One region of the Salinicoccus siamensis genome, then DNA from elsewhere that is predicted to be linked to it. Evidence: a T-box and tRNA genes for the amino acid it is inferred to sense, from the RefSeq annotation. Region 1 holds a T-box; the other holds one or more tRNA genes.
What was found. The T-box of region 1 lies ahead of ACZ5LF_RS05235 (valine--tRNA ligase). A T-box ahead of a tRNA ligase gene usually reads a tRNA of that ligase, here a tRNA-Val.

Region 1 (3,425 bases):
AGGGAACTTTATCAAGAACTCCTCAAGGAGGGGGTCTATCTGCCACCTTCCCAATTTGAAGGAATGTTCCTCTCGACTAAACATACCCCAGAAGATATTGAGCGTACGATTGATGCTTTCTCAACAGCATTGGACCGATTGGCCACCAAATAGGCTTTTACCAAAACAACATTTAAGTGTATAATGAAGTAAATTATATAATGTGGGGGGAATCACAAGTGGTTAAACATGATGAACACATGTCTGATAAGGATGTGAATATCAAGGGTGAAAGAGAAGAAGACCTGGTCTATATTGAAGGTCAGAACAGAGAGATGATTCAAAAGGAAAAGGTAGACAAGAAGAATCCTCTTATGTGGATCATCCCGATTCTCATCGTCCTATTGATCATTCCATTGATTGTGAACCAGTTCAGCGGTGGTGGTTCTGAAGAAAAAGAGGAAGAAGAAAGCGCTGCAATCATCCAGGAAGCACCAGCAACTGGTGCAGCAGCAGTGCATTTTGAAGCGACTTCAGAGCAAGAACTTGCTTCAGAAGGAGACATGGACGGCGTAATGCAGGCATACCAAGATGCCGATTTTGCTACATTTCCATCAACAGGCGCACTGATGGCGGCCAGTTGAATTATGACAAGGAAAACACCCTGCCTCTCGGCAGGGTGTTCTTATGTTCCGCCTGTTGATAAAAGTCTCTGATCGATATAAAGGAGGGGACAGATGAAATACCTCTATCTCATACTGCTCTTTGTAATGGCGGTAGTAGTGTCATCCATACTTCATTTCAGTGGCATGATACTGCCATGGCTTTTCGGTGCCATGATCGCTGCAATTTTGTTTCATCGCTTCGTAAATGTAGAATTTGCCTATCCGAAATGGTTGGGCAATGCCGGATTGATCATCATAGGGGCTGAAATCGGTTCGACTTTTACAGAAGATACACTGATTGATATGGCTGATGATTATATGAATATCATATTGCTTTCTGTTTTAATCGTCGCTTTGAGCCTGTTGCTTTCCAGGTTCTTCATGAAGTTGACTGGGTGCTCTTATGAAACGGCAGTGCTCGCTACAATTCCAGGTGCCTTATCGCAGATGATCGTCATGGCTGAGGAGGAGAAGAAAGCGGATCTTCTGCTCGTCACTTTAACGCAAATGTCCAGAATAGTCCTTGTGGTCATCATCGTTCCCTTCATTGCAAGTTTGGCACCTCGTGGTGGTTTTGCCGGTATAAATGATGTGGCGGCCCCTCTATCCGAAATATTCACTCCCGAAATGATCTGGATCGTTGTTTTTACGCCTTTACTCATCTACATCCTAGGAAAGCTGAAATTTCCTGTCCCCGTCATGATTGGGCCCATGATTGCGATATTGGTTTGGAACTTAATGACAGGCTACACCTTTTCAGTTGATGTGGAATTCCTGTATGGCGCCCAACTTCTGTTCGGCCTTAGAATCGGCATGCAGATTTCAACGTTGGTCAATCAACTGAACACAAGAATGATTGTTTCTATGATTGTCCAAAATGTTCTGCTTATCTTCGGCACGATGATACTGGTATTTTTATTTATACTCACTACGGAGCATCAGTTTACAAACCTCTTCTTGAGTGCCGCGCCAGGCGGAATCGGACAAATCATCATCGTAGCTGTTGAGATGGATGCTAACATCGCAATGATTTCAAGCTATCATATCTTCCGCATTTTCTTCATCCTGCTCGTCATTGCACCTCTCATAAACCTTATGCTCAAGCGCAACAGGCATAGCCAGGGCAGCTAAAGGACTTGACAGTCCTGAAGGGTTGGAATACTATAAAACTAATGAAATATAAAGAGTGCAGAAGAGTAGCGGTAAGTGGGGAATCCAGAGAACATGTGGTGCTGGAAACATGTCAAAACTTGCTGTGAAAGTAGTCTGTTTGCAATCAGTTCTGAATCGAGTAGGTGCTGACGTGTAATGAGCGTTAATCATTTCGAGTGCAACCGTATAGGTTGAATTTAGGTGGTACCGCGGAGCTTCCGTCCTATTCAGGATGGAAGCTTTTTATTATGTCTTAAGGAGAGGATAATATGGAAATGTCGAAGAAATATAATCCACAAAAAGTGGAAGAAGGAAAATATGAAAAATGGGTGGAATCAGGATATTTTAAATCTGATGCAAATTCAGATAAACCACCATTTTCGATCGTCATCCCGCCACCGAATGTTACTGGCAGACTGCATCTCGGGCACGCCTGGGATACTACACTGCAAGATATAATTACACGGATGAAGCGTATGCAAGGTTATGAAGTCCTTTATCTGCCTGGGATGGATCATGCCGGTATAGCAACTCAGGCAAAGGTCGATGCGCGCCTACGTGAACAGGGCATCTCAAGACATGAGATTGGCCGCGAGAAATTCCTTGAGCATGCTTGGGGATGGAAGGAAGAATATGCAGATTTCATCCGGAGCCAATGGAAGAAGCTTGGTCTCGGGCTCGATTACGACAAGGAACGTTTTACGATGGATGAAGGGCTTTCGAAAGCTGTCCGTAAGGTGTTTGTGGATATGTACAATAAAGGTCTCATCTATCGCGGAGAATACATCATCAACTGGGATCCGGCCACTAAAACGGCACTCAGTGATATCGAAGTCATCCATAAGGAAGTGGAAGGCAATTTCTACCACGTCCATTACCCGCTGCCTGACGGAAATCATCTGGAAATTGCTACAACGCGTCCAGAGACGATGCTTGGTGATACGGCGATAGTGGTCCATCCAGAAGATAAACGTTACAAAGAGTACATCGGCCAATCCGTAACTTTGCCGATCGTCGGTCGTGAATTGCCGATTATAAGTGACTCCTATGTGGATATGGAGTTCGGTACAGGTGTAATGAAAGTGACGCCTGCGCACGATCCAAATGACTTCACGCTCGGGGAAAAACATAATCTTAAGCGCATCAATGTAATGAACGAGGATGGCTCGATGAATGAACTTGCGGGAAAATACGAGGGTATGGACCGTTTTGAATGTCGTAAAGCTCTGGTGGCAGACCTCGAATCTGAAGGTTATCTGATAAAAGTAGAACCACATATGCACTCTGTGGGCCACTCCGAAAGAAGCGGTGCAGTCGTAGAGCCGTATTTGTCGACGCAATGGTTCGTGAAGATGGACACATTGGCAAAAAATAGCCTGGATAACCAGGATACCGATGAGGCCATACAATTTGTACCGGAGCGGTTCGATGCAACATTCAGGCGGTGGATGGGTGACATCCGGGACTGGGTGATATCGAGGCAGCTGTGGTGGGGGCATCAGATTCCGGCCTGGTATCATAACGATACCGGAGAGATTTATGTCGGCATGACTCCTCCTGAAAACATTGAGGAGTGGACCCAGGACGAAGATGTCCTGGACACATGGTTCTCTAGTGCCCTATGGCCGT
Region 2 (3,425 bases), 270 kb from region 1:
GAACTGGTTTTTTGTACCTGTATCGCCATTTCCACGATTCTCATCTTTTTGGTGGGCCTCGGAATCAAAGGGCTGATCAAGTGACCAGATGCCAAGCGATTCCTCTTTGGCCTTCTCCTGTGCTTCCTCCAACCGGTCCAGATGTGTAGTGTTGGGGGGATTTATATAACGGACTTGTGCAAGCCCTTCCCTGACAAGGGTTTCATTGACCATCTTGCCATCTGCGTAGATATAGGCGAGGTAGCGCTCGTAATGATCCTGCTTCGGTCCGACATCGAATTCGACCTCTATAGTGTCTGCCCCACTCAAAATTTCCTTCGTCCGTGCCGATGCTTCTTTACCGTAGGGCTGCTCCCCAATCCGTGGGTGGTTCGTCTCCGGCGTATCTATCAGCAGATAACGGAACGAAACATCATTGCCTTCAAAATTAAAACGCGTGGTGTCACCATCTATGAACGAAGCAACGGTGACCACAGTCCGTTCCCCATCCGACCCCGATGCCCCAGGCGCTTCCCGCGCAGGGCTTTCTGTATCATCAACTACGAATATCGAAACTGCCAACATTGCAATGGCACAGAAAAGTGCAATGGCAGCATACCTCAAATAACCTTTTGATGACTCTCCACGAGCCTTCTTCACTGCATAGACGACACCGAACGCAATGGCTGTAGAAACGGCGTACAGTGCTGTAATGAGGAGGCCGGTTCCAAGCGTCGAACTGCTGTCCATAAGCGCAGTCAGTATAGCCAGCACACCGGCGACCGTAATCAGCATCAAAGCTGTCTGCCAACTTTTTTTGTATCCTTTGCCCGATATGTATAGGGACACACCTTTAATGAACATAACCAATGATATGAGAGCTGCGATAAATGATAATATAAGAAATACAAAATCCATGCGGAACCTCCAGTACTTTCAGTTTTCAACGCTTTAAATTATGGGCACGGGCAAAAGAATGTGTAAAATGTACACATTCCATTATAATGCCATTGACAAATCCATATCTCCGTTGTAAATTTGAACATGTAGAAATTATATCAAGACCCCGTAGCTCAGCGGGAGAGCACTTGCTTGACAGGCAAGGGGTCGGTGGTTCAAATCCACTCGGGGTCATATTAAATCACCCAGTCCACGGACTGGGTGATTTTTTTGTTCACTCAATGTGCAACGCTTGATCCAACCTCTCCAATTAGTCAGGATAGCATATCCGCCATCTGCCAAGGTTCCCTTTTATAGAGCTTAAACATGAAGTACATGAGGACAACGATTGAGAATGGCAGAGATTCCCCATCAAATTGCGGATCAGAAAGGATCAGTGTCTCCCTGGCGGCCACATCTTCCTTGACGGTGGCAACATGGCGTCCATGGTAGTAGACTTCCATATCGCCCGCCCAATCCTCTTCTATGCTCAGGAAACGCCCATCAATCTTGCCGTCCACACGAAAATGGAGGAGATTGCTGCCGGGTCTTTCCTTGAAGACCATTTCTCCCTGGTCTGTCTGCAGGATGTACTTGGATATATTCATATCCCGGAACTTCCGCTTTTTTAGGCCGAGCTTTACTATCCTGCCTTGTGCAGAAGTATAGGAGTAAGTATTACGCCTCTCACAGTTCCTCAGCACCGTGCGGTCGATCTGTGCAATCTCATCCCCGGATTCATCTTCTATAAGAACCTTGTGTTTCCTCGAACCTGGAGAAAGTGAATAGCGATATTGTTTCATAACTGCCTCCTTGAAGTTTAGGCTAATTACATTCTGGATCGGACATTATGCCTTCTCGAGCAATGCGACAAGTTCTATATGCACAGTATGTGGGAACAGATCAACCGGCTGGACCCTCTTGAGTTCATAGCCATATTCGCGTAGCCAAGTGATGTCTTCAGCGAAACTTTCCGGGTTGCATGATACATAGACGACGCGGTCGGTGCCGAGTCGTCCAATTCTGCGCATCACCTTGCCACCAGCACCGGAACGTGGTGGGTCCAGCATCAAAAGATCAGGGGTCCCCCATGTCTGTAAAATCTCATCCATTCCGCGGCGGGCATCTTTTGCCAGGAAATAAGTGTTATTGATGCCATTGTCTTTAGCGTTTCTTTTTGCCGATTCAATGGATGTCTCCACTATCTCTATGCCTGCAAGCGCCTTAACCCGCTTCGCGAAAGGCAAGGAGAAGGTGCCGACGCCGCAGAAAAGGTCGATCATGCGATCTTCACTTCCCACTTCTGCCATCTCAATCGCCAATTCAACAAGTTTCTCGGCCTGTTCAGGATTCGTCTGGAAGAAGGTATCAAACCAAATCCGATATTTATAGCCATACATCTCATCATGGATGTAATCACGGCCATAAAGGAGGTGTGTATGCTCTGCCTGCGCCACATCCGCCCAATCTGTATTCTCCATCCACATGAAGCTGACCAGTCCACTGAATTTGCTGCTCAACCGCGATATCAGGTCATCCACTGCCTTTTGATGCGCCTTTGGGGAGTCGGTAGCGAAAATCGCAAGCATGAGTTCTCCGGTTTTCTGTGAATATCGGGTCATGAGATTGCGCAGCAGTCCAGCGTGCGCATCCTTATCATAACCTGGGAGGTCATGGTCTTTCTGCCACCGCGAAACTTCAAGCATCGCCTGCACCATCGGACCACCTGCTATCAGACATGTGTCCAGGTCGATGACATTCCGGAAATTGCCGAGCTCATGCAGCCCCAGCCCGCCTTCAGGACCGAAAGTGAATTCCATCTTATTGCGGTATTCCCAAGGCGTCTCCATACCGATCGCATCTGCTGCAACATCGGGGTCGAACCCATTCCCCGCGAGAAAACGGCGCACTTCGGCCACCTTATAGGCCAATTGCCCCTGGTAATCCCAATGCTGCCAGACGCACCCTCCACATTTGTCAAAATGGGGACAGGGCGCTACAGTGCGCTCCACACTTGGCTTGATGATTTCATCCGGCAGTGCCCTGGCGCGTTTTCGGTCGGGATTCGCTACTGTCACCTGTACTTCTTCTCCAATCAATGTCTGGGGTACGGTGAGCTTCAATTTCCTCGGATTGATGCCACCCCCGTCTCGCCAGACGTGCCCCCTACCGGAGCCCTTCTTATCAAGCATGTCTATTTTCACTTCATATGTTTCAGCTTTATTGTTCGACACTCAAGCACCCTCCATCTGTTCTCTTTATCATCATTCTACAATATCCATCGATACTACCACAATTGTATGTTGAATTTTATATGGGCCAATTGCCAAGTGACCTTATTTTATATAAAGATTGCGATGAGCCCCCCTACTGCAAAACCGAATATCGCATGACCGAGAGTCCAGTAGAACCATGCAGCCGCATCATCCTTTGAAGGGGGTGTTTCAGTCAATGCACTCAGAAAATAAAGCACGCCGCCTCCCGCAGTGAAGACAACCATATAGGGC

Region 2: it encodes a tRNA-Val, which carries the amino acid that the T-box ahead of ACZ5LF_RS05235 (valine--tRNA ligase) is inferred to sense. The anticodon was not compared.

The regions. Positions count from the first base shown of each region.
Region 1 is NZ_AP043765.1:1,000,267-1,003,691, forward strand. Features, by position in the region: gene hemL (glutamate-1-semialdehyde 2,1-aminomutase) at 1-153, shown strand, start outside; gene ACZ5LF_RS05225 (hypothetical protein) at 219-623, shown strand; gene ACZ5LF_RS05230 (AbrB family transcriptional regulator) at 717-1,775, shown strand; T-box leader at 1,822-2,025, shown strand; gene ACZ5LF_RS05235 (valine--tRNA ligase) at 2,066-3,425, shown strand, end outside.
Region 2 is NZ_AP043765.1:734,776-738,200, reverse strand. Features, by position in the region: gene ACZ5LF_RS03730 (thermonuclease family protein) at 1-897, opposite strand, end outside; tRNA gene ACZ5LF_RS03725 (tRNA-Val) at 1,042-1,113, shown strand; gene ACZ5LF_RS03720 (hypothetical protein) at 1,194-1,721, opposite strand; gene rlmD (23S rRNA (uracil(1939)-C(5))-methyltransferase RlmD) at 1,767-3,152, opposite strand; gene ACZ5LF_RS03710 (hypothetical protein) at 3,260-3,425, opposite strand, start outside.